DNA from 4 places in the Enterococcus sp. LJL90 genome. Region 1 is predicted to be linked to each of the others. Evidence: a T-box and tRNA genes for the amino acid it is inferred to sense, from the RefSeq annotation. Region 1 holds a T-box; the other regions hold tRNA genes.
The links. The T-box of region 1 lies ahead of argS (arginine--tRNA ligase). A T-box ahead of a tRNA ligase gene usually reads a tRNA of that ligase, here a tRNA-Arg.
Positions count from the first base shown of each region.

Region 2: it encodes a tRNA-Arg, which carries the amino acid that the T-box ahead of argS (arginine--tRNA ligase) is inferred to sense. The anticodon was not compared.
Region 3: it encodes a tRNA-Arg, which carries the amino acid that the T-box ahead of argS (arginine--tRNA ligase) is inferred to sense. The anticodon was not compared.
Region 4: it encodes a tRNA-Arg, which carries the amino acid that the T-box ahead of argS (arginine--tRNA ligase) is inferred to sense. The anticodon was not compared.

Region 1 covers NZ_JBXPBQ010000007.1:125,986-133,488, forward strand. The annotation lists gene AC1Z3S_RS14950 (2-keto-4-pentenoate hydratase) at 1-103, opposite strand, end outside; gene AC1Z3S_RS14955 (IclR family transcriptional regulator) at 317-1,075, shown strand; gene argS (arginine--tRNA ligase) at 1,182-2,873, opposite strand; T-box leader at 2,949-3,145, opposite strand; gene tsaD (tRNA (adenosine(37)-N6)-threonylcarbamoyltransferase complex transferase subunit TsaD) at 3,207-4,223, opposite strand; gene rimI (ribosomal protein S18-alanine N-acetyltransferase) at 4,202-4,681, opposite strand; gene rimI (ribosomal protein S18-alanine N-acetyltransferase) at 4,696-5,235, opposite strand; gene tsaB (tRNA (adenosine(37)-N6)-threonylcarbamoyltransferase complex dimerization subunit type 1 TsaB) at 5,219-5,935, opposite strand; gene AC1Z3S_RS14985 (DUF3042 family protein) at 6,094-6,261, shown strand; gene asnS (asparagine--tRNA ligase) at 6,321-7,503, opposite strand, start outside.
Region 2 covers NZ_JBXPBQ010000006.1:204,901-212,403, reverse strand. The annotation lists gene AC1Z3S_RS14290 (AcpB/EbpR/MafR family transcriptional regulator) at 443-1,966, shown strand; gene AC1Z3S_RS14285 (PH domain-containing protein) at 2,205-2,585, opposite strand; tRNA gene AC1Z3S_RS14280 (tRNA-Arg) at 2,953-3,026, opposite strand; gene AC1Z3S_RS14275 (GNAT family N-acetyltransferase) at 3,290-3,838, shown strand; gene AC1Z3S_RS14270 (GNAT family N-acetyltransferase) at 3,822-4,835, shown strand; gene AC1Z3S_RS14265 (hypothetical protein) at 4,882-5,196, shown strand; ribosomal protein L21 leader region at 5,292-5,366, shown strand; gene rplU (50S ribosomal protein L21) at 5,386-5,694, shown strand; gene AC1Z3S_RS14255 (ribosomal-processing cysteine protease Prp) at 5,719-6,060, shown strand; gene rpmA (50S ribosomal protein L27) at 6,073-6,360, shown strand; gene AC1Z3S_RS14245 (DUF805 domain-containing protein) at 6,790-7,152, shown strand.
Region 3 covers NZ_JBXPBQ010000004.1:228,131-235,633, reverse strand. The annotation lists gene AC1Z3S_RS11260 (phosphoglycerate kinase) at 1-384, opposite strand, end outside; gene gap (type I glyceraldehyde-3-phosphate dehydrogenase) at 501-1,502, opposite strand; gene AC1Z3S_RS11250 (sugar-binding transcriptional regulator) at 1,543-2,580, opposite strand; tRNA gene AC1Z3S_RS11245 (tRNA-Arg) at 2,927-2,998, opposite strand; gene rpoN (RNA polymerase factor sigma-54) at 3,057-4,373, shown strand; gene AC1Z3S_RS11235 (hypothetical protein) at 4,433-4,771, shown strand; gene AC1Z3S_RS11230 (TetR/AcrR family transcriptional regulator) at 5,078-5,641, shown strand; gene rpoE (DNA-directed RNA polymerase subunit delta) at 5,748-6,368, opposite strand; gene AC1Z3S_RS11220 (YwiB family protein) at 6,482-6,916, opposite strand; gene AC1Z3S_RS11215 (lipoate--protein ligase family protein) at 7,133-7,503, shown strand, end outside.
Region 4 covers NZ_JBXPBQ010000006.1:121,942-129,444, forward strand. The annotation lists gene AC1Z3S_RS13825 (aminopeptidase) at 1-724, shown strand, start outside; gene AC1Z3S_RS13830 (DUF2142 domain-containing protein) at 774-2,093, opposite strand; tRNA gene AC1Z3S_RS13835 (tRNA-Arg) at 2,318-2,389, opposite strand; gene AC1Z3S_RS13840 (DUF7916 family protein) at 2,482-3,426, shown strand; gene AC1Z3S_RS13845 (hypothetical protein) at 3,560-3,730, shown strand; gene AC1Z3S_RS13850 (GNAT family N-acetyltransferase) at 3,958-5,142, opposite strand; gene AC1Z3S_RS13855 (DUF3284 domain-containing protein) at 5,409-5,822, opposite strand; gene AC1Z3S_RS13860 (DUF3188 domain-containing protein) at 5,801-6,004, opposite strand; gene AC1Z3S_RS13865 (hypothetical protein) at 6,021-6,239, opposite strand; gene AC1Z3S_RS13870 (PTS sugar transporter subunit IIC) at 6,310-7,503, opposite strand, start outside.

The sequences.
Region 1 (7,503 bases):
GATCCACCGTTAAGCCCGGAACTATTTCTGTTAGTGGCTGCACACCTTTACTTTGGAAGGCCGCTGCCAAAAAATCTGCTAACTTTTCTGCATCAAACTTCATTCCGCTCCTCCTTTATAGTCTTGTTAACCGTCATTTCTCGCTTATCTATGCCCTTATGATACGAAGCTTTGTCAAAATGCAAAAGCCCTGCTTCCCTTTATAAGCAACAAGATTTATTTTTTTGTTTTTTTAGTTTAAAATACTCCTATGGTAAGCGATTACATTTTAAAGAATTTCCTATCGTGTTGCACATAGAGAAACAGGAGGGTTCTGATGACACAAGAACTGCAATCTGTAAAAAATGCATTATTGATTTTAAAATGTTTTACCGTTGAAAAAAGTAAATGGCGGGTGACTGAATTAAGCAAGCAGACTGGCTTATCGAAAAGTGCCGTCAGCCGAACTTTAAACACCTTGGCCAATGAAGGCTTCGTCCGCAAAGCTAAAGATCAACAGTCTTATCTTTTAGGCTTGTCTTTACTAACCTTGGCGGGCGTTGCACTAAGCTCCATTACCATCCAGCAGGAATTGTCACCAATCCTTAGCCAATTAGTCGTCAAAACAAATGAGAGCGGCCACATAGCTGTTTTAGATGACTGGGAGATTATTTATATTTTTAAAGAAGAATCCGCCAGCCACACGAAAATGAAAACTCATCTCGGTCGGCGCAATCCGGCCCACGCAACTAGCTCAGGAAAACTTTTATTAGCCTTTCAAGATCCTTCACCTTTAGATAAATTAAGTGAACGAACCTTGACAGCTTATACGCCCTCAACAATTGTTAATCCTTTACAATTTGCCGAAGAATTGGGAAAAATCCGTCAAGCCGGTTTTGCTTACAGTAAAGACGAGTTAACCGTCGGCGTTTCTTCTTTAGCTGTTCCCGTTAGAGATTATACTGAAACGGTTGTCGCTTCCATTTCTTTAGTCGGAGATTCCCAACGCTTGAATCCACAAAAAGTTCAGCAACTGGTGCCGCTGTTAAAAAAAGCCGCTAAAGATTCCTCGCGACGCATTGGCTTTTGGAATTAACGGATAAAAAAAGCTTAACGCCTAGATTTATGAAGAGCCTCTAACAGTCTAGAAAAAACTGTTAGAGGAGTTCGTATGTCAAAGGCATTAAGCTTTTAAGTTTGTCCTACATTTCCTGCGGTGCATGAACACCTAGCAAGCGTAAATCTTCTTTTAATAAGGTTGTCAGTGCATAAACTAGTGCTAGACGAGCTTCTTTTTCATTGTCATCGACTAAGATTTTAGTTTGGGCGTAGTATTTATTAAAGGCCTGCGCTAATTTAATCGCATGCTTAGCAATCACTGACGGTTCAAAATTGTTAGCCGCCTGTAAAACTGTTTCCGGATATTTTTGTAATAATTTTACGACTTCCCAGCTTTCAGGGTCAGCCAAAGTATATGACTTCTCGGCATCTGCGACAAAGTCAGCCTTCCGTAAAATGCTCATTGCCCGAGCATAGGTGTATTGCACGTAAGGACCGGTTTCCCCTTCAAAGCGGACAACCTCTTCTAAATTAAAATCAAAATTATTTAAGCGATCATTTTTCAAATCGTGGAAAACTACCGCTCCAACCCCAACTTGTTTGGCCACTTCATCCTTGTTGGCGAGGTCAGGATTTTTTTCGGTAATTTGTTCATTGGCAGATGCAATTGCTTCGTTTAAAACTTCTTCTAATAAAACAATTTTACCTTTACGGGTGGATAGTTTCTTACCACCTTGAGTAATTAAACCAAAGGGCACGTGAACCATCTCATCTGACCAATCAAAGCCTAGCTCTTTGAGAACGGCTTTTAATTGTTTAAAGTGATTGCTTTGTTCGTTTCCTACAATATACAACGATTTGGCAAAATCATAGGTCCGTTTACGATAAATAGCCGCCGCTAAATCTCGGGTAATATATAAAGTTGCCCCATCAGATTTACGGATTAAGGCTGGGTTTAAGTCATAGGCAGACAAATCAACAATTTCTGCCCCTTGATTTTCTTTTAATAGATGTTTTTCCTCTAACAGAGTAACAACTTCAGCCATTTTATCATTGTAGAAGGCTTCTCCGTTTAAAGAATCAAAAGAAATTTCCAACATATCGTAAATTTTATTGAATTCTTTTAGCGACTCTTCTCTGAACCATTGCCATAGACGCAACGCTTCTTCGTCGTTTTCTTCTAAGCGTTTAAACCAAGCCCGCGCTTCATCTTCCAAAGCTTTATCTGTTTCAGCTTCTTCGTGGAATTGTACATAAAGACGCAGCAACTCAGTAATCGGTGTCGCCCGCACTGCTTCTTCACTGCCCCATTTTTTATAAGCCACAATCAATTTACCAAATTGCGTGCCCCAGTCCCCCAAATGATTAATCCGAATCGGGTTGTAGCCGATTTTTTTCATGATTAAGGCAATCGAGTTGCCGATAACTGTTGAGCGCAAATGGCCCATTGAGATTGGTTTTGCAATATTGGGCGAAGACATGTCAATCGTGACATTGCCATTTTCCCCAATTGTGCTGTCGCCGAAATGTTCGCCAGCTTCAATCACGGCCTTCAACGTTTTTTCAGTGACTTGGCCTTTATCCATAAAGAAATTTAAATAAGGTCCCACGACTTCAATTTTTTCAAAGGCTTCCCCGTTAATCTGCTCTTTTAAGTCAGCCGCAATTTGCTGCGGCGCTTTGCGAAAAGCCTTGGCTAGAGCAAAGGCTGGAAAGGCCACATCGCCATGGTCAACTGACTTGGGTGTTTCCAATAATTTTTGGACTTCGGCTAATGACAAATGTTCTTTGACAACATCAAAGATGACCTTTGCCACGATTTCTTGATTGTTCATAAAATTTCTCCCCTTAACAAAATAAATAAGTAAATAAAAAACGCCTCTAAGACTGTCAGCCCTAAAACTGACAGAACTAGAGACGAGAATTTCCCGCGGTACCACTCTGATTGCCACAATTGCGGCCAACTTTATGCTGATAACGGTAGCTGCCGTCTGTAAACAGGATCTGACAAGGGCGTTTCACCATTACATTTTTGTTTAGCTCCCACCAAATCTAAACTCGCTGTGAAAATCTGTAATCGCTACTCTTTTGTCGTAACAGACATTTTTTAACTGCCAAAATTATAGCAGACTCCTGCGTAAATTTCTAGAAAAACCACAGGATTCAATTTAAAATGTCAAACTTGGCTTGGCATTCAAAGCCATATTGGCTAGATGCTGCTTTTTAAATTCAATATAACCGGCGGCACCAATCATAGCCGCATTATCACCGCATAAACGCAATGGCGGAATTAACAGTTCAATTTCCGGATAATTTTCAGCCATCATTTCAGTCATGCCTGCTCTTAAAGCTTGGTTGGCAGCAACACCGCCGGCAATAATTAATTGCTTAACAGGATAGCTAGCCAAGGCTTTTTTAGTTTTGCCGACTAAGACATCGACCACACTGGCTTGAAAGCTGGCTGCTAAATCTTCAGGAACTAACATTTCTTCCCGTTGTTGCGCATTATGAACTAAATTAATAAAAGCGCTCTTTAAACCGCTAAAACTAAAATCTAAATTATCTTCTTGTAGCATTGCCCGTGGAAAATGATAAGTATCTTTTCCTTGATGAGCCAATTCATCCAAAGCTTTTCCGCTGGGATAAGGCAGGTCTAAAATGCGGCCGACTTTATCATAGGCTTCACCAGCTGCATCATCACGAGTCTCGCCGATGATTTCATAAGAACCATCTTCAACCATATAAACTAATTCGGTATGCCCGCCGCTGACTAATAAAGCTAAAAGCGGGAACTTTAACGGCTGCACATATTTTGCCGCATAGATATGTCCTGCCATATGATTGACAGGAATTAACGGCAAATCATATGCCCAAGCAAAAGCTTTAGCCGCTGATACGCCAATTAACAAGGCTCCCACCAAACCGGGGCCATAAGTTACGGCGACTGCTGATAAATCTTGTGGTTCAATTTCTGCCTCCGCCAACGCATCATCAATGCACAAAGTAATCTGTTCCACATGATGACGACTGGCAACTTCTGGCACGACGCCGCCAAAACGACGATGACTTTTTATTTGCGATGCGACAATGTTGGCTAAAATTTTTTCGCCGTTTTCGACAACAGCGACGCTGGTTTCATCACAGCTGCTTTCAATCGCCAAAATTAAGCTCTTAACTTCTGACATTTTTCAATGCGCACCTTTCCTGACATCACAATTCCATCTTCCTGAGGGTTTTGATAATAGTGTTTCCGTTTGCCCACAGCAACAAATTTGTTTTTCTTATATAATTTCTGGGCGGCTTCATTGGAGGCCCGCACTTCTAAATAGACATGCTCGACGCCTTTACTGCCTACTTGATCCATCAGCTCACAAATTAAGCGATTGCCGACACCCTGATGCTTTTCTGCTTGATTGACGACCAGATTAGTAATCTCCGCTTCATCAACGACCCAATGATAACCAAGAAAACCTAAAATCAAATCGTCCTCCACAAAAATTACGTACTCACTGTGACCTAAACTTAAATCAGCTAGAAATTCATTTTCCTGCCACGGCGCTCCAAATTGATAGCTGGCTTCTGCCATTTGCCATAACTTAGGAGCTAATTTTTCTGCCGGCAGAAAATGTTTGTTGACTAACACTGCCAATCCCTCACTTAAAGATATTTCACCATGTCCAGTGCATCTTCAGCACTGTCATCATAGTAATTGTATTTAACTTTTCTTGATACAAACCCTTTGCGACGATACAACCGCTGAGCGCTGAGATTGCTAACTCTAACTTCCAAACTCATACTCTCACATTGCCACATTATAGCAAATTTTTCGACTTCGTCAATCAGCCATGAGCCCAAGCCGCTACTTTGCAAAGCTGGCTTGACTGCAACGTTAGTAATATGGCAATCACCGCTGGCCACCCGACAACCGACAAAGCCTAATAGCTGGCTGTCTAAAAATAAACCTAAATACAGTTTACTCTTGCTTTGGCGTAGCTCATGGATATAAGTCCCCCGTGTCCAGGGATGCTCATTAAAATAAACTTCCCCCTCCAAGGCAAAAACTTGATCCACATCTAAAACCTCAAGCTGACGAGCTAAATAAAGTTCCCCATGTATGGTTACCTGCTGCTGAGGGTAAGTAAGTGGCTCTCGTTTGGAAAAAAAGAGTTGAAGAAATTCTTTAAATTTTTTCAACATAACTTTCCCCGTTCTCATGATGGGTTTTCAACCAGTTTTCTTCGGCCTCTACCCGTTTCAAATAATCGGGTAAAAAGCCGTGGATATCTGTTACTGGCTCCCCCGCGGCTGCCAAGGCGGCAGCTACGGTTCCTCTTGGCAAATCCCATTCTGCAATGGGATTTATAGTCCACAAGGGATTGCCCTGAAGCATGTCTAAAAATTTTTCGGTATCGATTCCAACAAAATAAACCTCCTGCTCTGGTGGAATTTTTTCTAAAAGTTCCGCTAAAGCAATGTGTTGGTCAGCTAAAACTTCAATTAATTCTCCCTGCTGCCATTGATAGATTCCCGCATAGACATTTTCCCGACGAGCATCAAATAGCGGTACTAGCCAACCCTTCACATTGTGGCAGTTGGCGGCAATTATTTTTAAGCTGGAGATGCCAACTAATTCTTTTTTTAAGGTATAAGCTAACGTTTTGGCAATTGTGACACCAATTCTTAATCCTGTATATGAGCCAGGCCCTTGCGCCACACCAATCCGGTCAATCTCTGCGGGTTTCAAACCGACCGCAGCTGTCAATTCTTCAATTGCAGGCATTAAAGTCAGGCTGTGATTTTTTTTGACTGCTGTTTGAGTTTCTCCCAAAATTTTCCCGTCTTGAATCAGCCCAACTGCTAAGGGCTGATTGGCTGTATCAATCCCTAAAGTAATCATAAATGACCCCTTCTTCTTGTTATTCAGCTAATTGTAGCACATCTGCTTTTTTTAAAGAAGCTCTCAGAATTTTTTTCTCAAGAATTGCCTTTCACTAGTAATTTTTTAAGATTTCCTTCATAATAAAGAGGTCTAGAATAATTGAAAGGGTGATAACTATGAAAAAATTTGTAACTGGCGTTGTCCTTGGCAGCTTAACTACTGTTGCTGTCGCAGCTGGCTTTTTAGCTAGTGTGAAAAAAACAGTCATTGATCCAATCACTGAAAAAGAAGCGATGATTGAAGAAAATCGTCGGAAAGCCCGCCGTAAAAGTTCAGCTCGTTAATTTTTCTTAAAATAAAAAAGTGGAAACCCTCAAAGGTGAGAGTTTCCACTTTTTTTCTGTTATGGATAAATCCGATTTAATAAACGAGGGAACGGAATCGCTTCTCTGACATGTTCAATGCCGGCAATCCAAGTTACCGCCCGTTCTAAGCCTAAGCCGAAACCAGCATGAGGCACACTACCGTATCTTCTTAAATCTAAATACCATTGATATTCTTCTTCATCCAAACCATGAGCTTTAATTTGTTCTAACAAATATTCAAAGTCGGTTGCCCGCTCGGAGCCGCCGATTACCTCGCCATAGCCTTCTGGAGCAATCATATCCGCACAAATCACAACATCATCCCTTGTTGGGTGCGGCTTCATGTAAAACGGCTTAATTGCTTTTGGATAATTTAAAATAAAGACAGGTTGTTCAAAGGAGTTGGCGATAAATGTTTCATGAGGTGAGCCAAAATCATCTCCCCATTGGATATCTTCAAAGCCATTTTTCTGCAATAATTCAACGGCTTCATCGTAGCTGATTCGTGGGAATGGCAGCTGGGTATATTTTTTCAAGACTTCTTTGTCCCGTTCTAAAACATCTAAAGCATAATCACAGTTGTCCAATACACTTTGGACTAAAAAGGCGACGTATTGTTCTTGGACTTCTAAACTATCTTCTTGATGCATAAAGGCCATTTCTGGTTCAATCATCCAAAATTCAATCAGATGGCGACGCGTTTTAGATTTTTCTGCTCTAAAGGTTGGTCCAAATGAAAAAACTTTGCCAAAGGCCATAGCAGCTGCTTCCATATACAATTGGCCGCTTTGAGACAAATAGGCCTTTTGATCGAAATAATTAGTTTCAAACAAATCCGTCGTGCCCTCAGCTGCTGAACCAGTTAAGATTGGCGGATCAATTTTAGTAAAACCGTTGCTGTTGAAAAATTCGTAAGTCGCCCGAATTAATTCATTTCTAATTTGCATGATGGCATGCTGTCTTGATGAACGCAGCCATAAGTGGCGATGATCCATCAAAAAATCAGTGCCGTGTTCCTTCGGTGTAATTGGATAATCATGACTTTCGCCGACGACTTCAATAGCAGAAATCCCAATTTCATAGCCAAATTTTGAACGGGTATCTTCCCGCACTTCTCCAGTTAGTAAAATGGCAGTTTCTTGATTCAGATTTTTTGCCAGTTGGAAAACTTCTTCCGGCACTTCACTCTTCACAACAATTCCTTGGAAATAAGCTGTGCCA
Region 2 (7,503 bases), on a different contig from region 1:
GTCTTTTTTTATTTCTGAGATAAAAAAATATTAAAAAGTAGGCTTTCTAAATACTACCTATAAATAATATAAATTGTTATAAAGTTTCTAGAGCAATAAAAAGGCTCCCATATCTGAATTTTTTTAAAAATAGTGAGTGCTTATACGAGTTCAAAAAAAGAAAAAATTCACATAATGATAGTTTTTTCAAGAATTTTGATTGCTGTTTTAGTCAAGATTGACAGAAGATTTCTTCTATTTTATTCTCCATAAAAAGAATAAAAGTGAAGTCATTCGTAAATAAAATAGCGGGTTTTTATAAGTGCTTAAATTATACTTATAATTACCTGAATGTCGATTTTAAATGGATAAATATTTAGAAATTTGCTAAAAGAATTATTTGTTTCCTTTTAAGTATTTGAAATTTTTTTACGAATGCAGGAATCAGAAAGGAAGCCTAGCTATGAAAGCAGTTTTGAACACCACCATGAACCGTCGCATCTCCTTATTAAATTTATTATTCACCACCTATCAGCGGGTCAGCTTGGATGCTTTATCTCGCCAGCTCAATACTTCCAACAAGACGATTATCAGCGATTTGGATTATTTTCAAGAAAACTGGCCAGATGTGCTGGTGATTGATCTAAATAGCAAAACGGGTTTGCGAGTGGTGGAAAATGGAAATCAGACAGTTCAAACTATTTACGGGGATATTTTAAAAAAATCTCTGGAGTTTCAGTTGCTACAAGGGATTTTTTTTGAACCAGGGGAAAATTCTAAATATTGGGAGGATCGTCTTTTCATCAGCAATTCTAGTTTATATCGAATGGGAGTTCGACTAAGCCGAAAATTGCGGGATTTTGGAATCATTTTAGAAAAAAATCCTTTTAAATTAAAGGGAAGTAATGAAGCGCAGCTACGTTTATTCTTCCAAAATTATTTCTTAGAGGCCTATGGTTTTCGGGAATGGCCGTTTCCCTTTGACCAGCAAAAAATTTCTAAAGTCTTGAAGCTGTTTAACAAAGAATTCAAGTTAAATCTTAACAATGTTGAGCTGTATGAAGGCTGCTTTACTGCTTGTGTTGCCTTAATTCGTATTCAGCAGGGCAAGCTGATTGACTCTAAAAAAAATTTGAAACAGTTGCAAAATTTTCAAGCTAATCAGCTATTGGAATATTGTTTGAAGCAACTTGAGCAGAAATCGGAAAAAATTTCTGCAGCTGAATTGCCTGCAATTAAGAAGGACATCCTGCTGACTGTTTTTTGGCAGGAAATTAGCTGGGATAATCCAGCTGAAAAAGAACGCGTCCAGTTTGCGGCAGATGATTTTATTTCAGAGTTAGTGCAAAGGGGACAATTGAGTATCGATGATGGTAGTTATCAACGCCTTAAAGAGTTGTTTATCACGACTTATTTAAAACATAAAACTTATCCTTATCCCCGTTACATATTTTATCAGCGAAATAATTTTTCTCGACCAACAGTTGAAATAAATTTTCAGGAATTTTCAGAACTATTGGCAGCGCTTGTTTTAGCGATTGGGAAAAAATATCACATACCAGATTTGTCTTTTTACTACGACGATTTTTTATGCAAAATAATGATTCTTTGGGAGGGGTTGCCAGAAATGCTACAGCGCAATCGTCAAGCAATCAAAGTGGGGATTTGCAGCAACTTGGGTCCCGCCCATATTCACGCTTTAACAGAATATTTTTGGCAAATTTTTAATACTAAGATTACAATCATTCCTTTAAATAACGAATTTTATACTTCGAAGGAAAATGATTCAGCAAAAAATGAGCTGCCGGATTGCGATTTATTTGTGGCAAATTATCTTATGCCGAATGTTCCGAAGGATAGGTTAATTGTGGTGCGGGACATTCCGACTATGCAAAATATTTCAACCCTCAGTTTTGAAGTGGAGAAGCGGCGGCATATACCTAAAACCGGTAAACATGATTGGTATAATATTCAGCCGACTGCTTGAAAAGAAGCATTGCGAGGCTTGTTTTTTAGAGTAGAGCGTGTCGTAAAATTAAGCGACAACGCAAATCAACCATTGTGTGTGATTTCTTAATGAGGAGAGACTTTGACATAACAATTGTGAAGGTTAGATTTTTTGAAGGGTAACATAAGAGGCTTAATAAAAAAATTAGCCGTGCAACTCGTCGCTAATCAGCGAACTTGCACGGCTTTGAATTTTTACAGATGACTTTGTAGATTGTTTAAGCCAACACGGCAGCTGCAAGGGCCTGTTGAATTTCGACAATATTTTTATCTTTACGGAATTGGACACTTTCAGAAGGGGCTTCAGCACTAGAAATCCAAATCTTCAGCTCTGCGTCCAAGTCAAAATGGCCACTAGTTTCAACTGAAAAACGTGAAATTGATTTATAGGGAATCGATTTATACTCAACTTTTTTACCCGTCATCCCTTGTTTATCCACGATAATCAAACGTTTATCAGTGAAAACTATTAAATCCCGCACTAACTTGAAGGCCAAATCAACTTTTTCTTGAGGAATCAAGACATCCTGCAGCTCCTTTTGAACTGCTTCATTGCCATGTTGGGTGGCATTGCCCATTAAACCATCAAATAATCCCATAAAGCACCCGCTTTCTGATTTTCTTTTCTCTTTCATTATAAGGTGGCGGTGTGGGGATGGCAATTGTATTTTGTGAGTTTGGTTATCTCAGGCAAACACAGCTACAGCTCTTAAAGGTCAACCAAGTTTAGGTAAGGGGATTTTCTATGATTTATTTCTTCTCGTAGCTGATCTAACTTTAAATACGTTTCTTATAAAAATTTTTTTATTTTTATAAATAGTAAAGTATGAGTTAATGCAAAATCAATGCAAAATGTTTTGCATTCGAGGATATTTCCAGTAATTAAAAACAAACAAAAAAGTCTCTAAAACCCTTAACAAAAAAGGTTTTAGAGACTTTTATGATGTTTCTTGTGTTTTCTAATTACGTCACAGGAGGGATTCGAACCCCCGACCGTCCGCTTAGAAGGCGGATGCTCTATCCGGCTGAGCTACTATGACATCAGCAGAAGTAAAGGCGTTTCAATTGTGAGCTGCTTTTACTTTAGCAACATCAATGATTTTACCAGAACTGCAGCAGTGTTTCAACATTTATTTTCAACAAAATAACATTGTCGTCAATGAATGATTTTATCGGAAAATATTTAGCATTAAGCTAACTAAATTTTTTCATTTTCAATAAAAGGAAAATGTTTTCTGAAAAAAGCCACTATTTTTATAAAAATTTAGTACACTAGATGTAGAATGGTATGAGGTGAAGGAGTATGGAGACACAACAAGTTTTGTTGCGGCGGTTTCAAGAAACGGATTTAGAAGATTTCTATCAGTATGCGAGAATACCAGGCTTGGGAGAGGCTGCGGGTTGGCGCCATTTAGAAAATTTGGCTGAGGCGGCAGAAGATTTGCCAAGCTTGATCAATAATCCTTTTGCCTATGCCCTTGAGGATAAAAAAACGGGTAGGGTTATTGGACATTTAACAATCCATGATGAGTCGGCGGTCAATGATTCTAAGGAAAAAGAATTGGGTTTTGTATTGCATCCGGATTATCGGCGGCGGGGAATTATTTTTGAAGCTGTGACGGTTGTTTTGGCGGATTTATTCACTCAAGGAATTGAGAAAATTTATGCTGGCTATTTTGAAGATAATGAGGCTTCCAAGGCTTTAATTAATAAACTAGGCTTTACTTTTTCTGGAACCAGTAGCTACACTTCACCAACTTTACAGCAGACATTTAAGATGTTTGATTATGTGATGACACGAGAAAAATATTTGCAAACTATTCAGGAGGCAACTTATGAAAATGGAAACTAGTCAAGTTAAATTACGACCTTTTCAAGAAACAGATTTAGCTGATTTTTATGCTTATACAAAAATTCCGGGTTTAGGAGAGGCGGCTGGCTGGCGACATGCTGGCTCTTTGGCTGAAGCAGAAGCGATGCTGCAAAATTTGTTGAACAATCAGCAAACTTATGCGATTGAAGAAAAGCAAACCTTGCAGGTGATTGGCCATATTACAGTGCATGATGACTCTGAAGATCATGATCCACAAATAAAAGAACTAGGTTTTGTTTTACACCCGGATTTTCAACGGCGGGGGATTATGAAGTCTGTGGTAGCCCTAGTTTTAACAGAAGTTTTTTCACAACAGGTAACAAAAGTTTATGCCTGTTGTTTTACAGAAAATCAGGCCTCGCAAAACTTAATAGAGGGTCTCGGCTTTCAATTTGAACAAGCCGGCAGTTATAGTTCCCCTAGCTTGCAAAAAACTTTCAGCTCCAATGAGTATTTTATGACAAAATCCCATTGGGAGGATCTGCATATACTATATGAAAGGGCTGATTTTAAAATTAGCTCGCTGACGCAAGCCAATGCAGAAATGATTGCCAATCAATGGCACTATCCAGCAGATTATGCTTTTTATGATTTAAGCGCTGATCCTGAAGATTATGAGGAGATGATGGATGCTAAACAGCGGGGAGACAGCTATTATCAAGTAATCAAGGCAGGAGAATTGTTTGGTTATTTTGTTTTGGAACCAGCAGAAAATTCTGATGAAATTATTTTCGGTTTGGGCATGAGGCCTGCTTTAACTGGTCAAGGCTTCGGAAAAGAATTTTTTCAGTTGATTTTGGCTTTTATTCAGGAAAATTATGCAGTGAAGCGGATCAACTTAGCTGTTGCTGAATTTAATACACGGGCCCAGAAGTTGTATCAAAATGTCGGTTTTGTCAAAACCGGCGAGTATTTACAAGCAACCAATGGTGATCACTATCCATTTGTTACGATGCAGCTAGACCTTACCCTTTAGTTTTTCAAACAATCGTGGGATAATACAGCGATTAGGGGGATTTAAAATGTACGAAACAGAAATTCAGCAATGGCAAACTTGGAACACAGAACATTTAGGGGATGCCAGTCGCCGGAGTGCCATTTTAAAATTTTTATTAGAGGAAGTTCAAACGATGTTTGATGGTGACTTAGAAGGCCACTACTGGTCTGTTGACTGGGGCCAGCTAGATGAGAGTATCATTATCAAAGATGTTTTAGGGCAGCCTCTTGACCAGCTGACGTTGCCAGAGGGTTCCTTTGTAAGGGCCTTTGAAAAAAATTCCGCTTTTTTTATGCGGGACTTAGCAGATGTTGTCAAAAGAATTGTTGCTAAACATTAAAAAAGAGCCGTCGCTTCTTTTAGAAAAGTTTTCATATATTTTCATTGACGCTGAATTCTTTTTTTGATACTATTGTACTGTTGTAATTGTGGTCTCCACAGCTACAACCGCTCAGAACAAGTCTTAAGCACAAGCAATTGTCACTTGGGATGGCGAGTCTAAGTCTAATTTAAGGAGGTGCTGTTAAGCATGTACGCAATTATTAAAACTGGTGGCAAACAATTGAAAGTTGAAGTTGGTCAAGCCATCTACGTAGAAAAGTTAGCTGTTGAAGCTGGCGAAAAAGTTGTTTTTGATGAAGTGATTTTGGTCGGTGGTGACACTACTAAAGTTGGTGCGCCAACTGTAGCTGGTGCAACTGTTGAAGGAACTGTTGAAAAACACGGCAAACAAAAGAAAGTCGTAACTTTCAAATACAAACCTAAAAAACATTCTCACCGCAAACAAGGTCATCGTCAACCTTACACAAAAGTTGTTATCAACGCAATCAACGCTTAATAGCGATGAAGGAAGGCCCAGTAAATGATCAAGGGTACTTTTATGCGGAGTGATTCTGGTCGGATTCAAGCTTTTACTTTAACTGGTCATGCAGAGGCGGGTCCTTACGGTAGTGATATCGTTTGTTCTGCAGTATCTGCACTGGCAATCAGTGGAGTCAATGGTATTGATGCTTTGGCTGGATTTGCGCCGAAAATCGAAACCAACGATACAGAAGGTGGTTACCTTCATGTCGAAATGGTGGAGAATATTACGGCTGAACAAAGAAATATTGCTCAGATTTTATTGGAAAATCTGCTCTTAGGTCTTCAGGCAACTGAAGCTGAGTATCCAGATTTTGTCGAAATTATTACAACCAATCAATAGGAGGTGCAGACCATGTTATTAACAATGAACTTACAATTATTCGCCCACAAAAAAGGTGGCGGTTCTACATCTAACGGACGTGATTCAGAATCTAAACGTTTAGGTGCGAAACGTGCTGATGGCCAAACTGTTTCTGGTGGTTCAATCCTTTACCGTCAACGCGGTACAAGAATTTACCCTGGTGCTAACGTTGGTATCGGTGGCGACGACACATTATTTGCTAAAGTTGACGGCGTTGTGCGTTTCGAGCGCAAGGGCCGCGACAAAAAACAAGTGAGTGTTTATCCAGTTGCTCAATAATGTTTAAAATAGAGTTCTATCTCTTGCATGACAAGAGATAGGGCTTTTTTATTTGTCATTTTTTTTTGAATTCACTGGATTGAAAACTCCTAAACATTTTAGCTTTTTCATGAACTAACTAATCTTTTAGCATTCACCTGTAAATGCGGAATTTATATTTCAAATTAGTAAAAGTTAGCTATTTGAATGTGTTGTTTAAATTTTTCCATCAGCTTTCTAGATTGAATCTAGTTAAACCTGCAAATTTGTGGTATCAATCTGATTCAATGCCGAGCAATTGAAATTATTAAAAGCCAACTCTTTCCTTACGCCTAAAGTAAAAAATTCCGATAAGACAATTCAAATTTTTCAAAAAATATTTTTTTAATTGTTTTTATTGACTGAATAATATTTATATGGAATAGTTAAATTAAAAAGGGGAGTGAGGAAATGGCAAATGCTTACAAGGAGTATTGGAGAAATATGTTTAATATGGAGGGAAGAGCGACAAGAAGTCAGTTTTGGTGGCCGCAACTCGTAAATATTATGTTAGTTGTTGTTTATCTATTTGCTAGTGATTTTTTTTCATTTAGGTATTCAAGATTTTTTGATATGGGGTTGATGATTTTAGTGTTCGCTATTTGGATTGCGAATTTTTCGCTAAGAGCCAGAAGATTGCATGATCGAGACCATAGCAATTGGTGGCTGCTTCTGTATTTATTGCCGAGGATTGGGTCGTTGATTATTTTTATCCAGATGCTTTTGCCAAGTGTTGAGGAAACAAGATGGCCGGTTAATCAATCATTTTTTTAGCTAAATAGTTGTTTACGCAAGTTTTCTTGGTTGCTGTGGGCTGTTATGATTATCATCTTGATGACTTTTTTAATTGTGTATTTTTAATTGCATCAAAAAGCGACACACTTCGTCAGACTTTTCGCTGATTCAGTCGAAGTAGTTGGAAAATTGTTAGCAAAGGCTCGCAATTACTTTGGAAAAAACTTCAGAACTCTCGACGTTAGCCCAATTCTGTAAGAACAATCAAAGTGAGGCTAAAAAATCTAAATTCAAAAAAATTCCCGTATTAACTTGCCAGTCTTCATCTTAAAATGAAGGCTGGCTTTTTACTAATTCTAACTTTTTAAATCTTTGGTACAATCATTATAT
Region 3 (7,503 bases), on a different contig from region 1:
TTCTTTTTTGCCGTCAACATCTTCAAAACGTGTGTTTTCAAAAACTAAAACGTCGCCGTCTTTCATGTTATTGATAGCATCTTCTAATTCTTTGCCGCGAGTTTCAGGAACGAAGGTAACTTCTTTGCCTAATAATTCGCCTAAGCGTTTGGCAACTGGTGCTAAAGATTTGCCAGCTTTGTCTTCTTCAGTTTTAACACGACCTAAGTGGGAGAACAAAATTGCTTTGCCGCCTTGATCGATAACATATTGGATGGTTGGCAATGCCGCTTTAATTCGAGTATCATCACCAATTACACCATCTTTTAAGGGAACATTAAAGTCTACCCGTACTAAGACTTTTTTATCTTTTAAATCAATATCTTTAACAGTCTTCTTTGCCATTTGGAGGACCTCCTGATTAATTTGTGCGTTCTTTCATTTATTCTAAATAAAAAGCGGAGAAGCGCGTCGCTTCCCCGCTTTATTAGACAATCGTCTTCAATTAGCCTTCTTAAATCTTAAAGATTTGCGAAGTATTCTAAAGTACGAACTAATTGAGCTGTGTATGACATTTCGTTATCGTACCAAGCAACAGTTTTCACCAATTGTTTGTCGCCAACAGTCATCACACGAGTTTGAGTTGCGTCAAATAATGAACCAAAAGTCATACCAACGATATCAGAAGAAACGATTTCGTCAGTGTTGTAACCATAAGATTCGTTTGCAGCATGAGCCATTGCTTCGTTAACAGAATCAACAGTAACAGGTTTGTCTAAAACAGTTACTAATTCAGTTAATGAACCAGTTGGAACAGGCACACGTTGAGCAGCTCCATCTAATTTACCGTTTAATTCAGGAATTACCAAGCCGATTGCTTTAGCCGCACCAGTTGAGTTAGGCACGATGTTTGCTGCAGCAGCACGGGCACGACGGAAGTCACCTTTAGGATGAGGTCCATCTAAAGTCATTTGGTCGCCAGTGTAAGCGTGGATAGTTGTCATCAAGCCTTCAACAACACCAAATTCGTCGTTTAATACTTTAGCCATAGGAGCTAAACAGTTAGTAGTACAAGAAGCACCAGAGATAACTGTTTCTTTACCAGTTAATGTTTCATGGTTTACGTTGTAAACGATTGTTGGCACGTCATTTCCACCAGGAGCAGAGATTACAACACGTTTAGCGCCAGCAGTTAAATGTTTTTCAGCAGCAGCTTTTGAAGTGAAGAAACCAGTACATTCTAAAACGATATCAACGCCTAGTTCACCCCAAGGTAATTCTTCAGGATTGCGGTTAGCAAGAACTTTAACTTCTTTGCCGTTTACGTTGAAAGAACCTTCATGAACTTCAACAGTTCCGTTGAAACGTCCTTGAGTAGTATCATATTTTAACAAGTGAGCTAACATTTTAGCGTCTGTTAAATCATTGATTGCTACTACTTCGATTCCTGCTACATCTTGGATACGACGGAATGCTAAGCGTCCAATACGTCCAAATCCATTAATACCTACTTTAACTGTCATTTAAGATTTCCTCCTTATGAAAATCACAAATTAATTTATTTTAAAGGGAGAACCCTTTTAAAATCTCGTTTGCCGCAGCTTCATCCGTGATGAGCCACGTTTGTTGTGGAGCATTTTCTAAATAGGCACGAATCGCCTTGCCTTTTGATTTTCCGCCAGCGATGGCATAAATCAAAGGAACTTTTTCTAAATCCCGCAGCTGAATACCGACTCGGGGAACTTTGTAAACCACTTCGCCATTTTCATTGAAAAAATAACCGAAGGATTCTGCAACCGCATGTTTTTGACGCAGCATCACTAATTCTGCTTCACTCATCTTGCGGCGGGCTGCCATGTGCAACGCACGACCAATACTGTGAATCACGCAATTGGCTTGGCTGATTAATCCCAGTACACCATGAATTGATGGTTCTTGCAACAATGATTCATAGGTTTGCCGACTCAACTGCTCCGGCACATAAAGTGCACGGTGTTCGCCGCCAGAATTTGCTGCCATCACAGCACTGACAGAGTTGGCTTGAACCGACAATGCTTCGCCGATACCACCTCTAGCCGGTACAAAAATATTGTGTCGCTGACTGGTTTCCAAGTTTTTCAAATGTTGGGCAACTTTTGCCATCGTCGTACCACCCATGACTGCGATAATATTTTCGCCTATGGGTAAGTTAACATTTAATACATCCGACAAAGCAGAACCAAATTCCGAAATAATTTCTTCATGGAGATCACTATCTCCTTCAAGAATTAGACAACGTTCAATTGAAAATTGCTTGGCGATTTGCTGCTCTAGCTGATCCATGCCCTTCAAGTTGTTCATCAACTTTTCCAGCTGGCGAAAAACTTTTTGACCTTTTTTGGTTAAGGACATGCCGCTTTTCGAACTGTGGATTAACTCAAGCTCTTTTAATTCATCGGTCTCGGTACGCAATACCCGCTCTGTCATTCCTAAATTATCGGCGAGACTTCGCCGGCCAATCGGTTGTTGCCAGTAGATAGCTCTCAGGACTTGCACGCGTTCTTGTAGAAGTTTAATCATTTCCGGAGCCACTGCTTCAATCAATTTCAAATCATCAAGCATTGTTTTCTCCTTAGTAGGACAATTTTTGTCCATAGTAGACCAAAAACGACCCATAGACCTCAAAAAAATTCGGATGGGAAAAATTTTAAACTTTTTCTTCCTCATTCCTACAAAAATTATTCTACCAGTTTGCCTCAAAAAAAACAACCGAAAGCCTATGTTTTTTTGTGAAAGAGTTGTAAAGTTTTTATGAAGCGAATTGTCAGAAAATTGCGAACTGTTTTATGGGAAATAATTCGCTAAAATTTTTTATGCAGCTGTTTCCTAACTACTTCTAAATACAAAAAAGAACCCGCAGAAAAGATTGACTTTTCTGCGGATTCAAGACAAAATGAATTTAGCTTTACGCGCCCTGAGGGAATCGAACCCCCGTCTCAAGAACCGGAATCTTACGTGATATCCACTACACTAAGGGCGCGGCACGAGTTATAGTTTATCCGACTTAGCAAAAAAAAACAAGAGGAAATTTTAAAAATATGAAATTTGAACAAAATTTTTCACAACAACAGCGGCAAACCCAAAAGCTGGCAATGACTCAGCAGCTTCAGCAATCCTTGCAGGTCCTGCAATTTAATACTGAAGAACTGGTAGATTACTTGGATAATATGGCCTTAGAAAATCCTTTGATTGAAGTGATCGAGCCAAGCTTTGTGGCAGATTATGGCCGCGGTTCTGGTGCCAGTCAAGCAGGCTTAGACATTATTAATCTGGTGTCCCAAGACCGGATTTCTCTTTTTGAATATTTGATTCAGCAAATCCATTTAAATTATCGGGATACGTTTTTACGAAGTCTTGTTTTATATTTAGTAGAATATATTGATTTGAATGGCTATTTGAAAATTTCTTTGGAAGAAGCTGCGGAACAAACCGGTGCCGGTGCTATTGAGCTTTTGGATGCATTGACCTTGATTCAGCAATTAGAACCCGCTGGTGTGGGGGCCCGTGATTTGCAGGAGTGCCTGATGCTGCAGACAGAGCGGGATGACTATGCCCCAGCCCTAGCTTATATTATTTTAGAGGAAAATTTTGAAGACTTGGTTGCCCGGCGCTGGGAAAAAATCGCCAAAAAATTTGCGATTGAATTGAAGGATATTCAACAAATTTTTGACTATCTGCAAACCTTGACCCCTTCTCCCGGCAGTGGCTTTAGCCAAGAAACCGAACAATATGTCGTGCCTGATTTATCCGTCAAAGTTGTTGAAGGCCAAATTAAAATCAGTTCCAACCGCAAAGGTCAACCAGAAATAAAATTTCAGGAAAAATATTTTTTACGGATGCAGGCTAAAGCGGATGATGAAACGCTGGCCTATTTAAAAGGCAAGCAACAGGAATACCAAACGATGAAAAAAATGATGCAACAGCGGGGAGATACTATTTTACGGGTCGGTACCGTCATTGCCCAAGTTCAACAGCAATTCTTTTTAGATGACAGGCGTCCTTTGCGACCATTAACGATGAAGGAAGTCGCTGAAGAACTTGAGATTCACGAATCAACCGTTAGTCGCTCAGTTAATGGCAAATATCTAGAGACCGATTTTGGCATTTTTGAATTAAAAAATTTCTTTACCAATCGGATTAATGAAGCCGGCAGCGATGACCAAAGTGCAGACAGTGCCAAGCAGGCCATTGCCCAATTAGTCGCTGAAGAAAATAAGCAAAAACCTTTATCGGATCAAAAAATTGTTGATTTATTAAAGGAAAAAGAGATTCAAATTTCCCGCCGAACAGTCACTAAATATCGGGAAGCATTAGGCATTCAAAGCTCCTCCAAGCGCAAAAGATTTGATGCCTAAAAGATATTGCCGGACTGTTACCACGTATTTTTTAAATAATTTCAATTTTAAGGAGTTCTATGACTATCTTCTTTGCAATCTGTATCGGTCTATCCATCGGCGTCATCGTTGGTTTTTTCAGCGGCGTGATTACCCGGAAACAAAAAAGTAAAGCACAAAAGACCAATAAACTCTTAAGCTTAATGCCACAACTAAAAAAAGCCAATCCCTATATCATTATGGCTGCTTTTCTACTTTTAGGCATTGGTCTTATTTGGACTGTTTATTACCTCGTTTTAGGCATTCTAGATCCAGCGCAAACCGGTTATGCCACGAATGTTTCCCAGCTAATTGTTTCAGTTCTAACTGTCTTCTCAATTATTGTCGCCTTCATTCAATTTCTGACCGAGAAAAAATAAACTGGTATCACTTGATGAACCCAACTTTTTTCTAAACTCTTTCATTAACTATTAGTTTATTTTCAGACAGCTGGTCTGGCCTTCATTTTGAAGTGACTGCCAAAAGTTAGCTTTTTGGTTCGACTTTTGACAGTCGCTTTATGCAATTGAAGTCCAGTAGCTGTCTTTTTTTAGATAATGGACAGCTTGTAAATTATTTTGTAAGCTAAGTTCAAGCTTAGCATGTTTTTACTGAGTTAGTAGCTATCAAAATGCTGGCAACAATACAATCAAATTTATTATCGAGAAATGAAGGAAAGTGATTTTTTGACAGAGAATAAACAAGACCTGCGCTTTTATCGCACTAAACGCAATATCTTAAATGGTATGATAGCTTTATTAGAAAGAAAAAGCTTTGAAAAAATAACTGTGAAAGATATTTGTCAGGAAGCCGAAATCAGCCGCAGTGCCTTTTACTTACATTATGTTGATAAATATCAAATGATTGAGGCGTATCAAAAAGAATTGATTTCACAGATTAATCAAGCCACACTTCTTAAAGAAAATCTTAGCGTCAAACAGATAATTACTGAACTATTAACCTTCTTTACCGCTGAAGGCAAATTGCTGGCTTTGCTGATTTCTGATCGGGGTTCAATCGAAATTCAAAATCACATCAAAGAAGCAATTACCGCCAATATGGTAGAAAATTTGCTGCCCCGCATTCAGAATATTCAGCTGCAATCTCCCCTTGAACAAAAATATTTTACTGCCTATCTCAGCAGTGCGCAATTCGGTGTTTTTCAGGCTTGGATTAACGGCGGTCAGCTAGAATCACCTGCTGAAATGGCAGCCATCATCGCACAAATTAATAAATTCGACATTCGCTAAAAAATGTAAAAAAAACTGCTCCAAAAGTTTTAACAGAGAATAACTGAAACCAAAATTAGTTTCCATTACTCAGCTGTTTTTACTATTGGAACAGTTTTTTTACTGGCTATTCTTCTTCAGAAAACTCTTCGTCTTCATCCTCATCATCAAAGTCGTCGTCATCATCATCGTCTACGATGGTTAAGTCTTCTTCAATGCTGCCCGGCAATTCTTCTTCATCATCGCCATTATCGTCAGCGCCGATTTCCTTCAAGTCAGAATTGTATGCTGCGATTTCTTCATCGTCATCATCATCGTCATCATCAAAGTCTTCATCGTCTTCATCAGCTAAATCAGTATCTTCAGGGTCATCGTCGTTGTAATCGATGGCGTCTTCATCATCTGTGATAAAGGCGTTAACCTTTTTGCGTTTTTTACGACGAGGCGTTTCTTCATCTTCATCAATGGCTGGCGAAACTTCTTCATCAATCGAGTCAATCGCATACCATGAACGCAGCGCCCAACGGTTATCCCCTAAAGAGATAAAGCTACCGTCGATGTTTAAATCTGTATAAAATTGAGCTAAGGAGTCGCGAATTTCTAAATCTGATTTACCAAGATAATTTTGAATCTCGTTTACTAAATCAGAAAAATCCATTACGTCAGCATTAGCCTCTAAGATTGCGTGAGCCACTTCAATCATTGACAACTCATTTTTATTTAATCCTTCAAATACACTTAATTCCAAAGGGTACACGTCCTTTCGCAGTCTATCCTTTATCATACAAAATACTGCCTTAAAATGCAATATTTAGTTCGTCAAAAGGCCAATTAATTTTATTTTGAAATTCACTCCATACATCAAGCCGTAAATTTCAAAATAAACTGATACTCACCGATTTGTTCTCCCATTGAAAATAAATCATAATCAACTGAAACTTCACCAGAAACTGGCCGGTCTCTTAAGCTAAAATGCAGATTTTTGGCGTAGGTCGTCAATAAAAACATGCCGTAAATCGTCCGATAGCTAGTTTCTAATTTTTCCTGATAGCCAAAGCGCAGTCGTGTACGAACATCGCCGTTGCGGGATAATTGAACTTTACCGTCGGGATAAACTTTCACGGTCACCGGCACCTCTCGGCCATCCTCCTGTGCTTCTTTATAACGAATATAAAAGGTTGTGCCGATTTGAACGATTTGACCGGGGATTTCAAAGTTGAATTCTTCAACTTGACCTTGTTGTTTAATTTTTGTCTGTACGATAATTGATACAGGAATACTTTGTGTTAAATCCATAATTCTGATGCTCCTTTATTCAACTTACTTATCTAGTCTATTTTCGATAGAAAGTCAGTATTTGTCAATCATTTGCGATTATTTTGCTGGAATCCTCGCCTTTTTATAAAAAAACCGAAACAGAATGTAAAAAATCATGATTTTCAGCGATTCCATTTTGACAATCTGCCCACTTCATGTGAAAATCGAGTTATTAAAAGGAGTCGAATAACCTTTATGAAAAATATGATTGTCTTGGATCAAGCTATTTTAGCGCCGACTGCGGCCTTTGAACCTTTTGCTTTAACGGATACTTTAACGGAATTTGCCGGCGAAAATCAACAAGCATTTTTACATTTTTGGCAACTGCCAAATTGTTTTATTTTAGGCATGAAAGATACCCGAGTGACAGACTTAGCTGCCGGTATCGATGTGATTCAGGCTGCCGATTATCAGCCAATCGTTCGCAATGCTGGGGGCTTAGGTGTGATTGCTGATGCGGGCATTTTAAATGTCTCGCTCATTATACCAAAGGCTGATTTATCGATTGATGGCGGCTATGAATTGATGACCGCCCTTGTTAAAACGGCCTTCCCCACAAAAAAAGA
Region 4 (7,503 bases), on a different contig from region 1:
ATGGTCAGAAATTTTTAAAACGACCCGCATCGACCAAGCGGATCCTGTTCAAGCTTGGAAGGATCACGATGCCAAATTAGCCTCAAAAGCTGCTGAGTTAAATAAAGAACAATTTACTGCGCTGCATTATACTGCTCCGGGGACTGATTTGATTGTTGGTTTGCCAAAAAATCATCTTTGGGAAGGCGCTGGCAGTTTCAATGCCCGCGGCGAAAAATTTATGGCCAATATGCCAACTGAAGAAGTCTTTACCGCTCCTGATGCAAATCGCGTTGATGGCGTTGTTTCCAGCACTAAGCCATTAAGCTATGCTGGGACTACCCTTTTAGGTATGAAATTTACCTTTAAAGATGGCAAAGTGGTTGATTTTTCAGCCGAACAAGGACAAGAAGTTTTAGCAAAATTATTGGCAATTGACGAAGGCGCCAAACATTTAGGCGAAGTCGCTTTAGTGCCTGACCCTTCACCAATTTCCCAATCTGGCATTACTTTTTACAATACTCTATTCGATGAAAATGCCTCAAATCATTTAGCATTAGGTTCAGCCTATGCCTTCAGTATCGAAGGCGGCACCGAAATGTCCGAAGAAGAATTAATCGCTGCCGGTTTAAACCGCAGCCACACCCACGTCGACTTCATGATTGGCTCCTCACAGATGAACATCGACGGCATCAAAGCCGATGGCACCCGCGTCCCTGTTTTCAGAAATGGTGATTGGGCGTAAATAAAAAGGCAGCTTCCTGATGTATGAGAATCAGGAAGCTGCTAATTTTTTATCCTAAATTTGTCCAAGTTGGCGTTACTCCCCACACAAAACCACGGTAGTAACAAATAATCAAATACAGTACTAAAATAATAACTGTACTGGTTAAACTAATGCGTTTAACCACTTTTTCGGGCAGTTGCAGCTCATATTTGGTCCCGAAGTTTTGCAACAGCGGAAGAACTAGAATCAGAAAAGGGCTTATATAACGACCAGATAAGTCATCAAACGGCTGCCTGTTTAAAATTAAATAGAACCCTGCGAAAATCCCAATCCAATTCAATAGAAAAACACCAATAGAAATAGTTTGGCTAGCTCCAAACCAGCGCCTTTTTTTCTCTGTCAATAATACTAAAAATAGGCAAAGTAGCCATAGTATATTCAATAAATTAGGTAAAATTAATGGTGTCACCTGCCAAAGCTGTCTGGCTCTCCTCCCCATAGTTTCAACATTTAAATAATTTGTGAAAAAAACCTTAGCCAATTCCACTAAATTAATTTGCCAATGTAAAACTATCAGAAATATCCCAATCAATAAAGCCCCAGAAATGACTAATAAGCTGCGCCGGTGCTTTTTTAACTTTTTGAACCAATTAAGAACTGGCTGATGGAGACTTGGTAGCGCTAAAAGCAGCGGTAAAGCAAAAAGATAATTATTTTTTAAAAAGAACAATAAAATCAGCGAAGTTGTTAAGCCAAGCCACTCTCTCTTGGTATACTCTGCAAACTTTTGTTTTTGTTGTAAGTTGAAGATCATCATAATAAAAAATGACACTACAACATAACAAAAAACATCATAGCTGGGACTAGCCAATTTTTGAATAAAAGGAACTGTAAAAAGCATGATCAAAGACCATTGGCCTACCTTGCTGGCTTTGATGATAAAATAAAAACTAATTAAAAAGAACAGTAGATTTGTCAGCCGAGAAAAGACCAAGATCCAACCAATACTTGGATAGATAAAACGGCCGATTAACGCGCCTAGCGCAGCCGGCAGATGGGCAATATCAATTCGACTAATTAAATTACTGTCCGTTAAAATATTCAACGCTACACCATCAGCACTGATTGCCGTGATTTTTTGACTAAATAGCTGACCCAAATCGATATTTTTCGGTAGCGAGGTCGCCACCATTTCAATTTCCCTAAGAGCTTCTTCTGACATCGCTTCAGGATGATTGGCACTAAACATATTGTAGACAGCGCTAAGATGAAATCCTTCATCTCCGTTAGATAATGGAAAAGTCACAAAAATCGACAGGATACCAAAAATTAACATTATCACAAAAAAAGTTATCGCCGGTTTTCTTTGATTTACTCCCACACTCACACCATCCCTCAAAAATAAGAAAAGACTACAACATAAAAGCTTTTATAGATTAGCTATCCGAACCAGCTTGCTTTTACTATAACCAAGTATAATGATGAGAAAGCTTATATGTTTCGGCTCTCCATAACATTATAGGCCCACATTAACTAATATAGACAGCGTTTGTTGCTTAAGTTTCGGAAAATCAAATCTATTTTGACTTATGCCACAGTCTCTTTGATTGACGTCCCCTGCCGGAATCGAACCAGCAACTAATCCTTAGGAGGGACTTGTTATATCCATTTAACTAAGGGGACAAATACTTTACTATTTTATCTTTGCAAAATGTTTATGTCAAACGCTTTTAAGGTTATAATGATATAGTAATTAAAATTTTGGAGGTTTTAAAATGGTAAAAAGATTAATTAGCGCATTTTCTAGCGAAATCGCTAACATGACAGCAGCTGAGTTGAAACAATCAATTAAAGCTAGTGAAGGCCGGACAATTGCGGTGGAAAATGTGGTCCTGGCTTCACCAGCAGCCGGCGATATTACTAATGCAGAAGTGGTTAGCGCTTATGGAGCCGATTTAATTTTGCTAAACGCCTTTGATTGTTTCCGTCCGATTGTTTTTGGAATGCCTGGCACTACTGTAGAAGGTTCTTTTGCACAATTGATGAATCCAGAAGCGGAAGTTGAAAATCCGATTCCTACTTTGAAAAAATTAACGGGCCGACCAATTGGGATAAATTTAGAACCAATTGCTTTTTCTGATGACATGCTAAGCGAACGAATTTCAATTAGCTCTGGTCGAACTAGCTCACCAGAAACAATCCAAAAAGCGGAGGAAATGGGCGTTGATTTCATTTGTTTTACTGGAAATCCTGGAACTGGTGTGACCAATGCAGCGATTGCGGATGCTGTTAAAGTTGCTAAACAACATTTCAGTGGCTTAATTATTGCTGGTAAAATGCATTCAGCTGGCTCAAGTGAACCTGTTGTGACACCCGAAGCTGTTGAAGCTTACGCAAAAGCTGGCGCAGATATTTTATTACTGCCGGCTGTCGGAACAATTCAAGGTTTCACGGAAAAACATTTAATTGAAGCTGTTGAAATTGCGAAAAGCTACGACTTGTTAACGATGACAGCAATCGGAACTAGTCAAGAAAGTGCACGTCCGGAAACCATTCGTCAGATGGCGATTGTCAATAAAACTTGTGGCGTCGATATCCAACACATCGGGGATGCCGGTTTTGGCGGAATGACTTTACCAGAAAATATTTATGAAATGTCGATTGCTATCCGCGGATTGCGCCATACAATTAATCGCATCGGCCGTTCAGTAAATCGTTAAAATTCTTTAAGAATAGGCAAAAAACTTTTAATCTGACTCTTCAGTTGCTATCATAATTGCAAGGACCAAAAAATTTTGAACAGTCTTGCTCCTTCATCACGAGTGAGGTAACTGAAATTAGGAGTGATCGAAGATGAAAAAAACGTCAGAAGAAATCTACGCTAAACGTTTCCATCAGTCAAAAGTCAGTCGCGAGTTAGTTATCAAGGCCGCTCTCAAAAATTTCCACGAAGATCCTGAAAATCAACGTCCCAAAACCAAAATTCGTTATAAATTAACCAAATCTGCTCGGCTTTTTGAGTAATTTGCTTTCTTTTAAAACTAAATAATTCCAAACAAAAAACGTCGATTTGCCTCAACAACAGTCGACGTTTTTGATTTTCTCAGAAATTTATAAACAAAAGAAAAAATAGAATATCCCCAGTGATTTTCCTATTTTGTAATAGCTCTTTTAGATTTTATTTTTACATCTAGTAAATGCTAATTTTTTTTAAAGCATAAAAACTAATCCCTACTATAAGAGAACGCTGCTTAAAAATAATCCTCCAAAATTGGTTTTTTCGGCAAAATCCGTTGACCTAAATCCGCTAATAAATCTTCGGGAGCTTGAATTTTCTCGAAAAATTTTAGCTCCTCACCAGAACGAAAACCTAGCATCAATTGCGTCAGACCTTGAATATCACAGGTCAAAGTGCTGAGTTCAGCCTGCAGATTGTCAGAAACAATCTGGCAGTCCCCATTAGCAGAAATTGTGATTTGATATTTCCCGGTATTCCAAGGGGCGTAGCGATCTTCAGTCAGCTCCAAAATAAAATTCAAGTTCGTTGCTGCCGCTAAAAAAGGATATTCCTCTAAGAAATTAGCTGCATTGACGATTCGGCCCATCATTTCTGGTCGAACAGAAATCTCCAACGCTGGCTTAGCAAAGAGATAATTCAAATTACTCGCGCTTCTGCCAGTTTCATAATGAAATTTTCCAAAGGAATCGCTATGGCTGCCGCAATAATTCGCCAAGCTCCAAAAAGCCGCTGCCGTCAAATATTCCCATTCAATAATCGTGAACTGACCTTCATCAAAACGATAAGCCAGATAGCCTTTAGCTAGGCCCTCTTCATTAAAATAGACCGCATATTGACTATGATGGTGCATCTCAAATTTATATTGATACCACCAGTCTGCTCTTTTTACTGGGCCCACTTGATTTGCCATAACTGCTTCATAAACATTTTTGATATCAGCCTGAGCCTCTCGAAAACTTAGTCGCTTCACTGTGCCCAATTGATTATTTGCTTTCGGCCAATCTGAACCGGCAATATCGTAAATTGTTTTTTCAAACAAATACTCATAACCATACCGACGATAAAATGGATAGGAAAATGGCGCTAAATAAGTTAAAGCCACTCCCGCTTGATTCAAGTCATTTAGCATTTTTTCCATCAACTTGTTAATGCCCCCCTGACCACGATATTCAGGATAAGAGGACACCGTACCGATACCGGCCATTTTGAACAATTTAGGGCCAATCCAAACATCAAAAGGCGTCGCTTGCAATTGACTGGCCAAAACATTATCGACCAAATGCCCATAATTCCACGAATGCTCAACCAGGCAATCAAAACGCTGCCGAACTTCCGGTGTATCTGTTGAACGAAACGCATATTTCCCCAACTCAAACATTTCCCGGTTACGATTTTCAATCAAACCTGTAGTCTCCATAAGTCACCTCATAAAAATTTTTCTGCTACTTCAGTAATTAAATTCCCTTTTATTCTAACATAAAGCACAATAAGAAGATTCCATACCACAAAAAAGAGCCTATAACGATAGCTTCTAAACAGATATTTTCGAATAAATAGCTAGCGCTGCTTACTTCTGGGGTCAAGTAAGCGCTCATGCTTGCCTCCCTATTGCCTTTTAGCAAGTAGGGCTCGATAAATTTAATCTGTATTTACTAATGTTATAGTCTCTTTAATTGATAAGTATTAATATGACTGCTCAATCATAGTGAGCATCTCTTTGAAACGGCGCTTTTTGAAAAAGCCCAGAATTAGTCCAGTTGCCATATCATTTAGCTGTTGAATCAGCCCGAAGGATTTCATTGATTCAGTAAATGTGACTTCACAGTTTTCTTGATCAATCGGGTTAATTTCATAGCGAACTACAAACTCATTACGGGTAGTTGTCGTTTTAAATTGATAGATGTGATTTTCTTCCAATTCTTCAATTTTTATTTTCGCCCGTTTGCTAGCGGAAAAATCTTTTACATATTCAAAGCCATTTAATTGCTTGGCATTCATCGTTTTCCCTGTAGCACTGTGCACATCGTAGACAACTGAATCAACAATTTTTTCATAGAAGAAGCTGGCAGGAATCTTTAGCTTTCTTTTGACTTCCATTGATTATCCTTCTCTCTTTTTAAGTCGTTTTTTCGTCCTTTCATAAACACGCAGACCCCGGCAATTATCAAAATAAGTGCAAAAGCTAATAATCCTAAATTATAAACTAAATTGGCGGGATTGATTGAATACAAGAAGAGTAACAGACCGATACTGCAAAGAAATAACCCGTTTTTGATCATTTGTGTCCACCTCTTTTTATTCTGGTAAGATTTGGAAATACAGCACTGAACCCCATGGCTGCGCTTTGATTAACGCTTTGGCCTTTGCAACAGCTTCATTGACATCACCAGTTACATTGAAATACAGTTTAATACCTTTTTTTTCTTTGAAGCTATACGTAATACCATCTTCATCGACATTTGCCAATAGTTCTTTAATTTGTTCTTGTTGCATCGCACTTGCAATACTAATCATTTCAATCTTCCTTTCAATAAAAGTCAGCCACTTCCACTTTTTAAGAAGTGGCTGATTTAATAATTAATTTTTAGTCTTCAATCCCTGGTTCCAATTTATTAGCAGCAATTACAAATGGTACATAGATTGCAAATGTTACTAACATACAAATCAATGATACCACAACTGCACGCCAATCGGCACCTGTTGCTAGGAATGCACTGATTAGTGGCGGTGTTACCCACGTAATTTGTTGAGAGACTGGATTAACTAAACCAGAAACAGTTGCAGCGTAACCAATTGAAACAGATACTAGTGGAGCCAATAAGTATGGAATAAACATAATCGCATTCAATACGATTGGTAGACCAAACATAACTGGTTCATTAATGTTAAAGATACCAGGTCCTAATGATAGATTGGCTACAGCACGGTAATCTGAACGTTTGGAGAAGATTAAGATGGCAATGATTAACATAATTGTACCACCGGCACCACCGAACCAAGCAAATTGGTCAAATGAACCACGTACCCATAGGTAACCATTATCTAATACGTTTTGTAGACCGCCTTCTTGGAATAAGTTGACATTATCCAATTGTTTAACTGAGAAGACACCTTCTAAAATCGGTGCTAATACGTTGGTACCATGGATACCAAAGAACCAGAATAGTTGTACAAACAATGTCATTACTAACACTGCACCATAACCTTCAGAGAAATTCAACAATGGTTTAGCAATGGTTTCTTGCAACCAAGTAATAAAGTTCATATCTGGCACAACTTTAGCAAATAACCAGTAGAAAATAGCAACTACATATAAAGCAACAGTTGCAGGAATAATCGCTGCAAAGGCTTTTGATACTGCTGGTGGTACTTGTTCAGGCATTTTGATAGTGATATTAGCTAACATTAATTTTGCAAAAATAACTGTCGCTACGAACCCAATAATCATAGCAGTAAAGTAGAAGTTTGAGTCCATATTTCTTAATGGAATCCAACCCCAACCGCTAACAGCCAGACCGTCAGCAGTTGCTGACCAACCAGTATCAGCTGTTCCAGCATTTACTAAGTCAGCAAACGCAGATGGCACCTCGATTTCTAAAGCGCCAGAGAAAGAGTAAATTACACCAGCGATTGAAGCAGCTAAGGAAACAATCCCCCCTGCTAAATCATTGACGCCGTATGCCTTGGCTAAGTTATATCCCCAAGAAAAGGCGAAAATTACCCCAGCTATTGCTAATGTACCATTCCAGACATAACCATTGATAGCGATAATTTCTTT